One region of the Ideonella lacteola genome, then DNA from elsewhere that is predicted to be linked to it. Evidence: riboswitches for the same ligand, from Rfam matches in the RefSeq annotation. Region 1 holds a riboswitch; the other holds the start of a gene.

Region 1 (6,857 bases):
TTCGCGCTCGTGCCCGAAGTGGGCGGTGCTGGCGAATCGGATCGTCGGGTACTGAACTCGCAGGTGCTCGACCTGGCGGGTAATGCGCTGCACCAGCGTGCCGGTGTAGAGGTAGTACGGCAGCACGACGATCTGCTTCATGCCCAGCAGCGCCTGCCGCTGAGCGACGCGTTCGAGGCGTGGATAGGTGATGCCGGTGAAGGCCAGGTCCACCAGTTCGTGCTGCGTTTCTTCTTGCAGCCATCGCGCCATCTTGGCCATCTCTCCGTTGGCTTGCCGGTCGGACGAGCCCCGGCCCAACAGCACCACGCCGGTGGTCGTGGGGTCGGGCATGTCCAGCTCGGCCATCGCTTGCGCCAGCCGGCGCTTGAGGATGGCGAGGATGGGATCGCAAGCGGTGAGGTGCGGGCCGTAGAGAAACTCGGTGCCCGGCGCATGCTCGCGGGCGTGCTCGATGGCCTCGGGGATTTCCATCTTCACGTGGCCGGCCGCATTCAGGATGAGCGGCAGCACCAGCACACGGCGCGAGTGGCTGGCCGCGCGAAGCAGGCCGTCGTGCAGGCCCGGGTCGGCGAATTCGATGAAGCAGACCTCGATCTGCCAGGCAGGTTGCCGCTGGCGCCATTGGGCCGCAAAGGCTTGGATTTCGTCGTTGCCTTCGCGCTCGCGCGAGCCGTGGCCGATCAGCAGGATGGTGTCTGTCATGTGGGTGTCTCCGAGGTGCGGCAGGGCGGCACCGAGGCACGCCGGAACCGATGGGTGAAGCGCGCGTCGTAGAGCTTCGACTTGGCGAGCTCGGGCCAGTGGCGGGCGCCGAGTGCGGGGCTCGCGATGATCATGGCCTGGCTCACGATGCGTTCTGCCCGGCAGCGCTGTGCGATGTCGGCGAGCGTGCCGCGCACGATCTTTTCTTCGCCAGGCCAGCTGGCCTTGTGGACGACGAGGATGGGCGCGTCCTCGGCCCAGCCCCCCGCCATCAACTCACGCACGACCTTGCCGAGCAGCGTGATCGAGAGAAAGACGCAGATCGTGCAGCCATGGCGCGCCAGGGCTTCGAGCGATTCACCTTCCGGCATGGGCGTGCGGCCGGCCACGCGGGTGAAGATCACCGTCTGCGTCAGCTCGGGCAGGGTGAAGCTCTCGACCGCCGCCGCGGCCGAGGCCATGGCCGATGACACGCCGGGCACGACGTGCACCGGCACGCCCGCCGCATCGAGTGGCTGCACGACCTCGATCAAGGTGCCGTACAGCGCCGGGTCGCCGGTTTGCAGGCGCACCACCGTGTCGTGCCGGCCGGCTTGCTCGATCAGCCAGGCGGCCATCTGCTCCAGCGTCATGTCTTTCGAGTCGGCGATGGTGCAGCCCTCGGGCGCCCAGCGCATCGCGGCCTCGTTGACGAGCGAGCCGGCAAACAGCACAGCGCCGGCGCGCGCGATCAGATCGCGACCCTTCACCGTGATGAGCTCGGGGTCGCCCGGGCCGGCGCCGACGAACCACACGGTGCCGGCTTGGGAAACGCAGTGGGGGCTGTCTGTGTGGGGCATGGGGTGGCGGGGCGTCAACGCCCTGTCGGGCGGAACAGCGCGGCGGTGGCCTGCGGATTCGAGGCGAAGTAGTGGTGGATGTAGCTCGCGGTAAGGCGACCTTGGCGGTACACCGCCTCGGCCGTGGCGCCGCCGTGGGGGTGGCGCCCGCGCGCTGCGGGCTGCATCTCGGTGCTCAAGGTCGAGTAGTGGAAGCTGTGGCCGCGCAGCTCGCCTTCGGGCAGTGAAACCGCCTGCAGGCCCAGCGCTGCCAGGCGCTGGCCCATCACGGCATGGCCGGGCAGGGCGCCGGCCATCGCGTGGCGTTGCCCTTGCGTGTCGGTCAATGACTCGAGCAGGTAGAGCAGCCCGCCGCACTCGGCCAACAACGGTTTGTCCTGGGCGATGTGGCGGCCGATGGCGTGGTGCATCGCCGTGTGGCGCGACAACGCGGCGGCATGCAGCTCGGGATAGCCGCCTGGCAGCCACAGCGCGTCGCAGGCGGGCAGGCTTGCATCGGCCAGGGGCGAGAAGAACACGAGCTCGGCGCCGAGGTCGCGCAGTACGTCGAGGTTGGCCGGGTAGATGAACGAGAACGCGTGGTCGTTCGCCACGGCGATGCGGGTGCCCGCCAGCGGTCGATCGGCCATGGGCTCGGCATCCGAGCGCTGCGGGGCGGGGAAGGCCACCGGTTCGGGCTCGAAGGCCGCGGTGGCGGCGGCATCCCAAGCGTCGGCCCATCGATCGAGCAGGGCATCCAGCTCGGGCATTTCCATCGCCTGCACGAGCCCGAGGTGGCGCTCGGGCAGGGCCAGCTCGGCGTCGCGGCGCAAGGCCGCCGCGAGCGGCAGCCTGGTGGGCAGGCTGCTGCCCACCATCCGCGCGTGGCCCAGGCTGCCGACCCGGTTGGCCACGACGCCGACCACCCGCGTATCGGCCCTGTAGCTGGCCAGGCCCAGCGCCAGCGCACCAAAGGTCTGCGCCATCGCACTCGCGTCGATCACTGCGAGCACGGGCAGCCCGAAGGCAGCGGCGAGGTCTGCGCTGCTGGGTTGGCCGTCGAACAGCCCCATCACGCCCTCGACGAGCACGAGATCGGCCGATTGCGCCGCCGCATGCAGCAGGCTCTGGCAGTGCGCCAGTCCGCCCATGAACAGGTCGAGCTGGTGCACCGGCGCGCCGCAGGCGCGTGCCAGGATCATCGGGTCGATGAAGTCGGGGCCTGTCTTGAAGACACGCACTCGGCGGCCACGCCGAACATGTGCTCGCGCGATGGCGGCTGTCACGCTCGTCTTGCCTTGGCCGGATGCGGGCGCGCTGACCATCAGCGCCGGGCACCTCGCCGCGCGGGTCACGGCGCCTGTACCGGGCGAGGGCAGACGGACAGGGTCGTTGCCGCAGGCGGGCACAGGTGCGCAGGCTGCACCAAGAAATGGAACATGGGAATCACCGGACACAACCAGGCTCCCGCTTCCCCGCAGGCACCTGTAACCAAGCGCGCGAACGCGCTCACTCGTTGGCCGGTATCCGGGCTGGCGGTGCGCTCCGAGAACCCTTCCCAGATACGTCAAGCATCCAGTGGGTATGTGCCTCGAAGCGAGGGCGATGCAGCGCTGGCCGCATTCATCCTCAACCGCTTACCGTTGCGGGGGCAGCTCAGGTTGGGGCCGCATCCGTCGGCACGACCCTTCCTGATTCCCGTTTAACTGCACCTGGCTTGAGACCAGGCACGAGCACCAAACCGAAAAATTATAGGCGGCTACCATGCCCCGATCATGAAAACCTGTTCGATGCCCGGGCTCTTGAGCCTGCCTTGGGGGCTCGAAGGCGCTGTACGTTGGCGAAGCTTCGATTACGCCCCACTACCCCTGGAGCGTAGGGCGTGTTCACACTATGCAGCCCCGTGCGAACGGGTTGTCCAGGGATGCAGGGCAAGGCGCCCGACGCCGCCCAGGCTGGTGCCTGGGCAAGTTGGGCAACGCCGCCATGCGCCCTGGGCGGCCCGTTCCCGAAGGGTTGCCACCAGAACCAGCCGCCCGCGGCGTTGCAAAGCCTCGCCGGGGCCGCACCCCGGCTTCGTTTTGCGCCTTGCGCTCGACCGGTTCTGGTGGCAACGCATCGGGGCTGCATAGTGTGAACACGCCCTAACCCATGACCGACCGCCACCTGGCATGGACCTGCGAGCGGCTCGGCGTGGCGCATGCGAGCGAGCTGTACCCTCATCTGCTCGACGAGCGCTTGTACCGATTCATTCCCGAGCGACCGCCCCGCTCGCTGGAGGCGTTGCAGCGCGAGTACGGCGAGTTCAGCGCTGGCGCACCTGAGGGCAGTGGCGAGGTGTGGCTGAACTGGGCGATTCGCAGCCCGTTGGCGGGGTGCGTGGGTACGCTTCAGGCCACGCGCTTCGCCGACGGGCTCATCTGGGTGGGCTACAAGATCGTTCCTGCGTTCTGGGGTCAGGGCTTCGCCACCGAGGCGCTGGCCTGGCTCGTGGGCGAGCTCGCGGAGCGCTTTCAGCGGCAGCCGATATGGGCCGCCGTCGATACCCGCAATTCCGCGTCGGTTCGGGTTCTGCAGAAGTGCGGCTTCGAGTTGATGCGTCGAGAACCCGCCGAACTCCACGGGGAGCCGACCGAAGATTTCATCTACCGCGCTTCGTCAACATGAAGGTCAAGGTCGCGGGCTCTGTGGTGGCATTGGTCCACATCCAGCAGTAGTCTTCTTCGGTGCGGGCCTCGATGGTCCCGCGCGACTGGGTGGCACCCTCGCCGCGGGCCGAATAGCGAACGGTCTGGCCTTCGTGGAAGTGGACATTGAAGTCCATCGGCGCGCCGGCTTCGAAGCGCCAATCCACCGCCGCACCTGCCGGAAGACGACCACAGACTTCGGCGAACTGCGCCGCACCCACGCGCACCTCGCGGCCAAAGCTGCCATCGGCCGACCAGACGATGTCGATGAGGTCGCCCTTCGCTGCGTGCGTGGGCGCGGCCCCGAACAGCGCCACGACCGTGGCCAGCGCTGCCGGGAAGGCGGTTCGTTGGTGTTGCATGGGGCCACTCTACGGGCGCATGGGCACCGCGTCTGCGGCGCTTTCCCGCTTGACCTTCCGACAGTGGCAAGGTCCATGCTGGTGGCCTGTCACGTTTAAATGGGAGTGGAGGGCGGTGCGAGACGGTATGCAATGCAAGGCGCGAAGCACAGCGATGCCTCGTGGCATCGCGTGCATTCGCAACGCCGCAGTGCGTGCCGTGTCCCGCCGGCAGCCGCTTCCGATTTGAGCGTTACAGGCCACTAAAGGCCGTCGACTGTCTGCAAGAGGGGCGGCATCCATCTGCTACGCTTTGCGCCGTGAGATTCGTTCGCGTCCTGCTGCTTGTGATGTTGGCGGCCATGCTCCCCCTGCGGGGCGTGATGGCGGCGGCCATGATGTGCTCGCCGCATGGGGGCGCCGATGTGGTTGCGCACCACATGCCGGCAGCCGGCGGCGCGTCACCTGCGCATGGCGAGGCCCATACAGAGGCCGATGCTCACGACCATGCCCATCAGCATGACGATGCAGGCCGTGGGGCAGGGGCCCAGCCCGAGCACCACCACGAAGGTGGTTCTGCCAGCCCGTTGCACCACCATGACGGCGCGCCGGGCACCGACTCTTGCAACCTCTGCTCCGCCTGCTGCTCGGTGCCTCCCGTGCCGAGTGCTGCCCCGGTGGTGCCGCTGCCGCGCGAGCCCGCCGCCGCGGTGTTCCCCACCGTGCAGGCGCCAGCGCCGACCTTCCAGTCTGAGGGCCCCGAGCGCCCACCCCGAAGCATCTGACCCTGCCAGGCCTCCGCGAGAGGCCTGATCGGGCTCGCGCGTTCGGCGCGGGCGTTGGCCGGCCCCTCGCGCCGGTGAACTGGATGACTTCGAACCATGCATCACAGCCTTTCCCGGCTGGCAGCGGCCATGGCGGCGAGCCTGCCGCTGCTGGCGCTCGCCCAAGGCCGCGTTGACCCGGCAGACCCGAGGGCGCCCACGCGGCCTCTGGCCCACCGCTCGGCCTTCGCCGACTACCGCGCCTTTCTAGACTTGGCCCCGGGCGACTGGCGCCGCCTGAACGACACCGTCGGCCGCGCTGCACTCCATCCGATGGCCACCGCGCCAGAGGCCGCGCCGCCGGTGGCCGCGCCCGGCACACCTGCCGCTCCCGCCGGATCCGCCGGATCCGCCCCATTGGCGCCGCCGGCCCACCAGCCCATGCACACGATGCCCGGACATCCCCATCACCCACCAGGAGGCCACCGATGAGGCGCCTCACCGCCACGGCGCTCGCGGGCAGCTTGCTCGCCGGTTGCGCCTCCTTCTCGCCCGACGGGGGATTCGATGCGGTCGATCAATTGGCCAAGGACCGCGTGGGTCACGCGCCCTCCTACCAACGGACCTCCGATCAGGTCGACGCGGCGCATCGGCGAGTGGCCGAGCTGCTCCAGCAGCCGCTGAGCGCCGACAGTGTGGTGGAGATCGCGCTGCTGAACAGCCGCGAGCTGCAGGCTCGGTACGCCGAGCTGAGGATCGCTGAATCCGATCTGGTCCGCGCGGGCCGGATCGCCAATCCATCATTCAGCTTTGGCCGGCTCTCGGGCAACGGCATGGTGGAGATCGATCGTGCGGTGATCTTCGACGTGCTGAGCGTGTTCACGATGCCGTTGGCGCGCCAGGTCGAACAGCAGCGCTTCGAGCAGGCCCAGTTGCAAGCGGCCTACGACACCGTGGGCGCAGCCGCCGAAGCACGGCGGGCCTTCTATGAGGCGGTCACGGCGCAGCAACTGGTGGGCTATTTCCAGCAGGTGCGCCAGGCGGCCGAGGCCTCGAACGAGCTGGCGCGGCGGATGGTGGCGGCCGGCAACTTCAGCAAGCTGGCCCAGATGCGCGAGCAGTCGTTCTACTCGGACGCCACGACGCAGCTCGCACGCGCCCAGCACCAGGCGGTGGCGGCGCGCGAGCAGTTGGTGCGTGCCCTCGGCTTGTCGGGGGACCAACTCGAATTTCGCCTTCCCGAGCGGCTACCCGATCTGCCCGCAGCGCCCGCCGAGCCGCGCGATGCCGAGCAGACGGCGATCGACAAGCGCCTGGACGTGCTGATGGCCAAGCGCGCCACCGAGGCCACGGCCCGGTCGCTCGGGTTGACGAAGGCCACACGGCTGGTCAACGTGCTCCACGCGGGCTACCAGAACAAGAGCGCCACCGGTGAAAGCCTCAGCCGTGGCTATGAGATCGAGCTGGAACTGCCTTTGTTCGACTTCGGCAGCGCCCGCGCGGCCCGCGCCGAGGCGGTCTACATGCAGGCGCTGAACCGCA
Region 2 (6,857 bases), on a different contig from region 1:
TCGACGCAGATGCAGATCCAGCTCGAGTTCTCGGCCGACGACGGCGATTGAACCGGCCCTCGCGATGACATCGGTCGACGCGACGCGGCGGCGCTGGCTGCAGACGCTGGCGCTCACGGGTGTCTTCCCCGCTTGGGGCCTCGCGCGCGCTGCCACCGAGCCCCCGTGGACGCTGGCGCTGGCGTGGAGCGAGCCAGGAGCCAGCGCCACCGCCGAGCGCATCGCCTGCGTTGGCGTGTGGCGCCAGGTCGACGACCGCTTCGAAGTGCTGGCGCGCCGGGTCGTGCCGACCCGGCCGCACGGCGTGGCCAGCTTGCCCACCGGGGATCTGCTGGCCGTGGCGCGCCGACCGGGTCTGTGGCTGCAGCGCTGGTCGCGTGCGGGTGAGCTCACGGGTGAAGCCTGGGCCGAGCCGGGCCGGCACTTCAATGGCCATGTGCTGCCCTCGCCCGACGGCCGGCTGATCTACAGCACGGAGCAGACGCACGACGACGGCGCAGGCTGCGTCGCCTTGCGCGATGCCCGATCGCTGGCCCTGCTGGACGAGTGGCCCACCGGCGGTACCGACACGCACCAGATGTTGCGCGTAGGCGATCGACTGTTCGTGGCCAACGGGGGCGTGCCCACTCGGCCTGAGACCGGGCGCGCCAAGCAGAACCTCAGCGCGATGGACTCGTCGCTCGTCGCGTTCGATCTGCGCACCGGCCAGCGCCGCGGCCCGTGGCGTTTGCCGGATGCGCGCCTGTCCTTGCGCCACCTGGCATGGCACGCGCCCAGCGCCACGCTGGGCATTGCGCTGCAGGCCGAGCACGATGACCCCGCGCAGCGCGCCCGGGCACCCTTGCTGGCCCTGTTCGATGGCGACAGGCTGCAGGTGGTGGAGCCGCCGGCAGAGCAGGCCGCGCTCGGGGGGGGCTACGCGGGCGACATCGCGGCCACGGGGCAAGGCTTCGTGCTCAGCGCGTCGCGCGCGGGGGCCTTGTGGGGCTGGTCTCGCCAGGAGGGCTGGACGACACCGATTCCGCTGGCCGAAGCCTGCGCGCTGGTCACCGCCGGCGCTGCGGGCGCGGAGGGCGCCGTGAGCGCCGTGAGCGCCGTGAGCGCCGTGAGCGCTGTGGAGAGGGTCAATTCACCTTGCGCGTTAGGTTCCGATCGGGCCTGGCTCGGACGGCCGATCGCGCTGCCGCCAGGCTGCAAACCCGACAACCATGCCATCGTGATCTGAGAGCGCGAGAGTTCTTCGCGCACGCCCAAAAACTCTCACGCACTCAGCAAGGATTCGGCCCGCCCGATTGGCAGGGGCGTGCGCTGGATGCGCTGTGGCGCGTCGCCTGCGGTATCGGCTTGACCTTCACTCCGGTATCATCCCGCCGTTGGTGCTCGCGTCGGCCGTCCGGCTGGCGCAGTTCAACGGGAAGCAGGAAGGGTCGCGTCAACTGCCGAGGCAGGACGACAACACCCCAACCTGCGCTGCCCCCGCAACGGTAAGCGGCCAGAAGACTTTCGGGTCTTCAGCCTGTGACACACACCCACTGGATGCGCGACACGCGTCTGGGAAGGGGTCACGGGACCACGCCGCCAGCCCGGATACCGGCCAACAAGGTGGCGTGCTGTCTTCACCGACCGTGCGCTGTGAAGTGCGAGCTGGCGGGGAAGCCGGCGTGCACGCCCGCAGTTCGTTGTTTCCATGTCTTCCTTGCGTTCCCGGCATTGCGCCGCCTTGGCGCTGGCTTGTGCCATGCCCACGCTCACCTCCGCCCAGACCACCACCGCCGTCATCGCGGCCGATGCCGCGACCGGTGATCGCGTCGTCGTCACCGGGGCTCGCGAGCCCACTGCCGCCGATCGCTTGGCCGGTGACCTGGTGCTCATCGATTCCGATCAGATCCGTCAATCCACCGCCGATTCGGTGGAAGACCTGCTGCGCCGCCACGCGGGCGTGCAGGTGTCTCGCAACGGCGGCCCAGGCGCCTCGGCAGGCATCTTCATCCGGGGCTCGAACGTGGGCAACGTGCTGGTGCTGGTCGACGGCGTGCGCGTCGGTTCGGCCACGCTGGGCCAAGTCGAGTTCGAAGGCCTGAGCCTGGGCGCCATCGACCACATCGAAGTGCTGCGCGGCCCCGGCTCCAGCCTTTACGGTGCCGACGGCACCGGCGGCGTCGTGCAGATCTTCACCCGCCGTGGCGAGGGAGCGCCGCAGGGCCTGCTGTCCATCGCCGGCGGCAGCTACGGCGCGGCCGAAGCCAGCGTGAGCGCCCAGGGCCGCTTCGGCGACATCGATGCGGCGGCCTCGTATTCACACGAGCAGCTCGACGGCGTGTCGTCACTCGGCCCGGGCGATCGCTTCGGCAACTACAACCCCGACCGCGACGGCATGCGCCGCGACACCGCCACCGCCCAGATCGGCTGGCGGCCATTGACCGGGCATCGCGTGGGCGTGTCGGTGCTCACCAGCCAGCTCGACTCGCGCTACGACAGCGCCGAGTACCCACCGCCCGACTACGCTCCGGATCCGTCGCCCGATTTCCACGGCAAGCTCGACAACCACAGTGCGGCGCTCGATTACCACGGCACCTGGGGCACAGCGTGGACCGGTGGCGCCCGGCTGTCGACTCAGGAGAGCGACCTGCACAGCGGTGGCAACGACATCGACCGCTACCGCACGCGACGTCAGCAGCTCGACCTGCAGGCCACCTGGCGCCCAGCGCCGGAACACAGCCTGACGCTGGCCTATGAGGGCCTCACCGAGAAAGCCGTGTCGAGCGCATTCGGCGAAGAAAAGCAGCGCGACAACGACGCGCTCGTGCTGGCCTACCTCGGCAGCCTGGGCCCGGTGCAGACGCAGCTGGACCTGCGCCGCGATCAGAACTCGGACTACGACGAGGTCACCACCGGCCGCATCGGCGGCTCGATCAGCGTGGCCCCGGGCTGGCGCGTGCGTGCACTCGCCGGCACCTCGTTTCGTGCGCCCAGCTTCAACGATCTGTACTACCCCGGTTATGGCGTGCCGCCGGGCAACGGCGCGTTCAGCATCCAACCCGAGCGAGGCCGCAGCGTCGAGCTGGGCGTCGAAGGCCGAGGGGAGGGGTACGACCTGTCGTTCACCGTCTACCAGAACCGGCTGCGCGACATGATCGGCTACCAGCCTGATCGCACCCAATGCCCGGCCGATCCGGCGTACGACTTCGGCTGTGCCGCCAACGTGTCGAAGGCGCGCCTGCAAGGGGCGACGCTCGGGGCGGGTGCGCAATGGCGCGAGTGGCAGTTCCGTGCGGGGGTCGACGTGGTCGATGCGAAGAACACCGACACCGGCGAGCGTCTGAACCGCCGCGCCGCGCACCAGTTCACCCTGAGCGCCGACTACACCAGCGGCGAGTGGCGCTTCGGGGCTTCGGTGCTGCAGGTGGGAGCCCGTCCCGATGGCACCGATGGCTACACCCTGCCTCAGGAAACCACGCTCGATCTGAAGGCGCGCTGGCAGTTCGCGCCCGGTTGGGCGATGGACGCGAAGGTGCTCAACGCGACCGACGTCGACCGCGAGCCGGCGCGTGAATACCAGGCTCTGGGGCGCCAGGTGTGGATCGGCGTCAGCTACGCCTTCGGGGTGCGCTGAACCTCGCGCGACCATGCATGAGCTGATCCTCGGTGGCCAGAAGAGCGGCAAGTCGCGTTGCGCCGAGCAGCGCGCGGCCGACTGGCTCGAGCGTGGCCAGACGCGGGAGGCTGCGCTGATCGCCACGGCGCTGCCCGGGGACGGCGAAATGCACGAGCGCATCGCGCGCCACCAGGCCGATCGCCAGCGGCGCGTGCCGCGCCTGGCCACCTACGAGGTGCCCTACGCCTTGCCGCAGGCGCTGCGCGAGTACAGCAGCCCCCGACGACTGTTGGTGGTCGATTGCCTCACGCTGTGGTTGACGCAGCTGCGCATGCCGATGTCCGGCCCGGGGCTGGGTGAAGCAGCTTGGTTGGCCAGGCAGGCTGCGCTGTGCGACGCATTGCGTGCCGCGCCCGGGCCGGTGGTGCTGGTGTCCAACGAAATCTCTTTCGGGCTCGCGCCCATGGGCCGCGAAGCGCGCCGGTTCGTCGATGCGCTGGGCGTCTTGCATCAGCGCGTCGCGGCAGCCTGTGAACGCGTGACCTTGATGGTGGCAGGCATCGAAATGCCGGTGAAGCGGCCATGAACCCACCACGCTGGGATCGACGCGGCTTCTTCTCGCACGTGGCGACTGGCTTCATCGCCTGGCTGGTGGGTTGTCTGCTCGCTTGTCTCATGGTCAGCTGGTGGCCGTCGACCGCGGCGGCGGCCACGTCGATCGTGTTGCGCGACGATGCCGGCGCAGAGCACCGCCTCGCCGCCCCGCCGCAACGCATCATCACCTTGCTGCCTTCGTTGACCGAGGCGGTCAGCGCCCTCGGCGGGACGGCGCGGCTGGTGGGCGTGGACCGCTATTCCAACTGGCCCGAGAGCATCCAGCACCTGCCGCGTCTGGGCGGGCTTGAAGATGCCCAGGTCGAGCGCATCGTCGCGCTCAAGCCCGACGTGGTGCTGGCGGCCAAATCGGCCCGTGTCACCGAGCGGCTGCAGGCGCTGGGCCTGCGCGTGGTGCTGCTCGAATCGCAGACGCATGCCGACGTGCGCCGCACGCTGGGGCTGGTGGCGCAGTTGCTGGGCACCCCGGCGGCCGGTGAGCGCGCATGGGCCGAGATCGAAGCACAGTTCGCTCGTGCAGCGTCGAGGGTGCCGCCGGCTGCACGAGGTCGGAAGGTGTATTTCGAAGTGGCCACCGATCCCTACGCGGCGGGGGCCTCGTCATTCATTGGCGAGACGCTGGTGCGCCTCGGCCTGGGCAATGTGGTGCCGGCCGAGATGGGCCCGTTCCCGCGCCTGAACCCCGAGTTCGTCGTGCGCGCACAGCCGGACATCGTGATGACGTCGAAGACCTCGCTCGACACGATGGCCGAACGCCCGGGTTGGGCCGCGATGACGGCCTTTCAGAGCACGCCCCCGCGGGCCTGCGGTTTCGCCACCGCTCGCTATGAGCTGTTGATCCGGCCGGGCCCCCGCATGGGTGAGGCGGCGCTGGCGCTGGCCGATTGCGTGGCCGGGTTGTCCTGGCCAGGAGGTTCGCCATGACCACCGTGCTCGCACGCCCCTCTGCGGTGGCCGCGCCCGCGAGGCCTGAAGCCGATGCGGCGCGCCGGTGGCGCCTGTTGGCGGTGCTGGCGATGCTGTCGCTGCTGCTCCTGTGGCTGGGCCTGATGGCGGGGCCGTCGGGCTTGTCGTGGTCGGGCTGGCTGGCGGACCTCGGCAGTGACCAGGCGGCGCTCATCGTCGGCGAGATCCGTGCGCCGCGCACCCTCGGGGCCTGGGCCGTGGGCGCCTTGCTCGGCCTGGCCGGCGCGCTCGCGCAGGGCCTGTTCCGCAACCCCCTGGCCGATCCTTACCTGCTGGGCACGGCGGCAGGCGCGGGCCTGGCGGTGGTGTTGGTGCTGGCCGGCGCGTCGCTCGGGGGCGTGGCGATCGGGTTGGCCACGGCGCAGTGGCTGGCCCGTCTTGGCATCGTGCTGGCCGCCTTCGTGGGGGCGCTCACCGGGCTGTTGATGACGCTGGCGCTGGCCCGTGGCGCGCATTCGCCGATGCGGCTGCTGCTGTCCGGCGTGGTGGTGGCCGTGGTCCTGGGGGCGATCGGCGATCTGGTCACCTTCGTGTCGCCCGATGCCCTGCGAGGCAAGCAAAGTTTCTTGCTGGGCAGCACCGGCTTCCTCGGATGGGGCAGTGTGGCCGTGCTGGTGGCCGGCTTCGCCGTCGCTTTGCCGCTGGCGCGACGCTATGCGCGTGCGCTCGACGCGCTGACGCTCGGTGAAGACAGCGCCGCGAGCCTGGGCCTGGACTTGCCGCGAATCCGCCTGGTGCTCGTGGGGCTGCTGGCGCTGACCACTGGCCTCGCGGTGTCGCAGGCGGGGCTCGTCGCTTTCGTCGGCCTGGTGGCGCCGCATCTCGTGCGCCGCCACGCGCCCGCGCCCCAGGCGTTCACCATGCTGGCCAGTGCGGCGATGGGCGGTGTGCTGCTGTTGGCGGCCGACGTGATGGCCCGGTGCGTGATCGCGCCGCAAGAGTTGCCGGTGGGTGTGCTCACCGCGGTGCTCGGCGGCGGTTACCTGATGCGCCTGCTGTCGCGCCAGGAGCGCGAATGAAGCCAGCCCGTGTGGAAGCCCGAGACCTGGGCGTGCAACTGGGGGGCCGCGCGGTACTTCGTGGCGTGAGTTGCCTGCTGCAGCCCGGCTGGACGGCCATCGTCGGCCCCAATGGGGCGGGCAAGTCGACGCTCCTGCGCACGCTGGCAGGGCTCTTGCCGCCGCAGCAGGGCGACGTCGAGGTCGATGCACAGTCTGTGTCCCGGATGCCTGCCCGCGACCGCGCCCGGCGCATCGCCTGGCTGGCCCAATCGAGCGCGGTCACCGGCGATCTCACTGCCCGCGAAACAGTGGCGCTTGGCCGGCTGGCGCACCTGGGCCTGTTTGCCGCGCCCACCCGTGCCGATGAAGACGCGGTCGACGCGGCGATGCGCGCCACCGAATGCGAGGCCTGGGCGCACCGGCGATTGCAGGCCTTGTCGGGCGGTGAACGCCAGCGGGTGTTGCTGGCGCGCGCCTTGGCCACCGGTGCACCGGTGCTGCTGCTCGACGAGCCCACCACCCACCTCGACCCGCCACACCAGGTGGCGCTAGCGCGATTGATGCGCCATCTCGCCGCCACCCACACCTTGGTCAGCGTGCTGCACGACCTGACGCTCGCACTGCGGGCCGATCGCGTGCTGGTGCTGCGTGACGGCCTGCTGCAAGCCGACGGTGCGCCC

The links. Region 1 has a riboswitch for cobalamin ahead of AACH06_RS02815 (cobyrinic acid a,c-diamide synthase CobB). Riboswitches for the same ligand answer to the same signal wherever they lie in the genome.
Positions count from the first base shown of each region.
Region 2: it holds a riboswitch for cobalamin, as region 1 does, so the genes downstream of both, AACH06_RS03765 (TonB-dependent receptor domain-containing protein) here and AACH06_RS02815 (cobyrinic acid a,c-diamide synthase CobB) in region 1, are expected to answer to the same signal.

Region 1 is NZ_JBBUTG010000001.1:656,244-663,100, forward strand. It holds gene AACH06_RS02805 (sirohydrochlorin chelatase) at 1-705, opposite strand, end outside; gene cobM (precorrin-4 C(11)-methyltransferase) at 702-1,544, opposite strand; gene AACH06_RS02815 (cobyrinic acid a,c-diamide synthase CobB) at 1,559-2,848, opposite strand; cobalamin riboswitch at 3,025-3,277, opposite strand; gene AACH06_RS02820 (GNAT family N-acetyltransferase) at 3,675-4,190, shown strand; gene AACH06_RS02825 (hypothetical protein) at 4,165-4,572, opposite strand; gene AACH06_RS02830 (hypothetical protein) at 4,872-5,336, shown strand; gene AACH06_RS02835 (hypothetical protein) at 5,433-5,807, shown strand; gene AACH06_RS02840 (TolC family protein) at 5,804-6,857, shown strand, end outside.
Region 2 is NZ_JBBUTG010000002.1:64,896-71,752, forward strand. It holds gene AACH06_RS03755 (imelysin family protein) at 1-51, shown strand, start outside; gene AACH06_RS03760 (DUF1513 domain-containing protein) at 65-1,225, shown strand; cobalamin riboswitch at 1,358-1,613, shown strand; gene AACH06_RS03765 (TonB-dependent receptor domain-containing protein) at 1,688-3,613, shown strand; gene AACH06_RS03770 (bifunctional adenosylcobinamide kinase/adenosylcobinamide-phosphate guanylyltransferase) at 3,627-4,181, shown strand; gene AACH06_RS03775 (ABC transporter substrate-binding protein) at 4,178-5,134, shown strand; gene AACH06_RS03780 (FecCD family ABC transporter permease) at 5,131-6,195, shown strand; gene AACH06_RS03785 (ABC transporter ATP-binding protein) at 6,192-6,857, shown strand, end outside.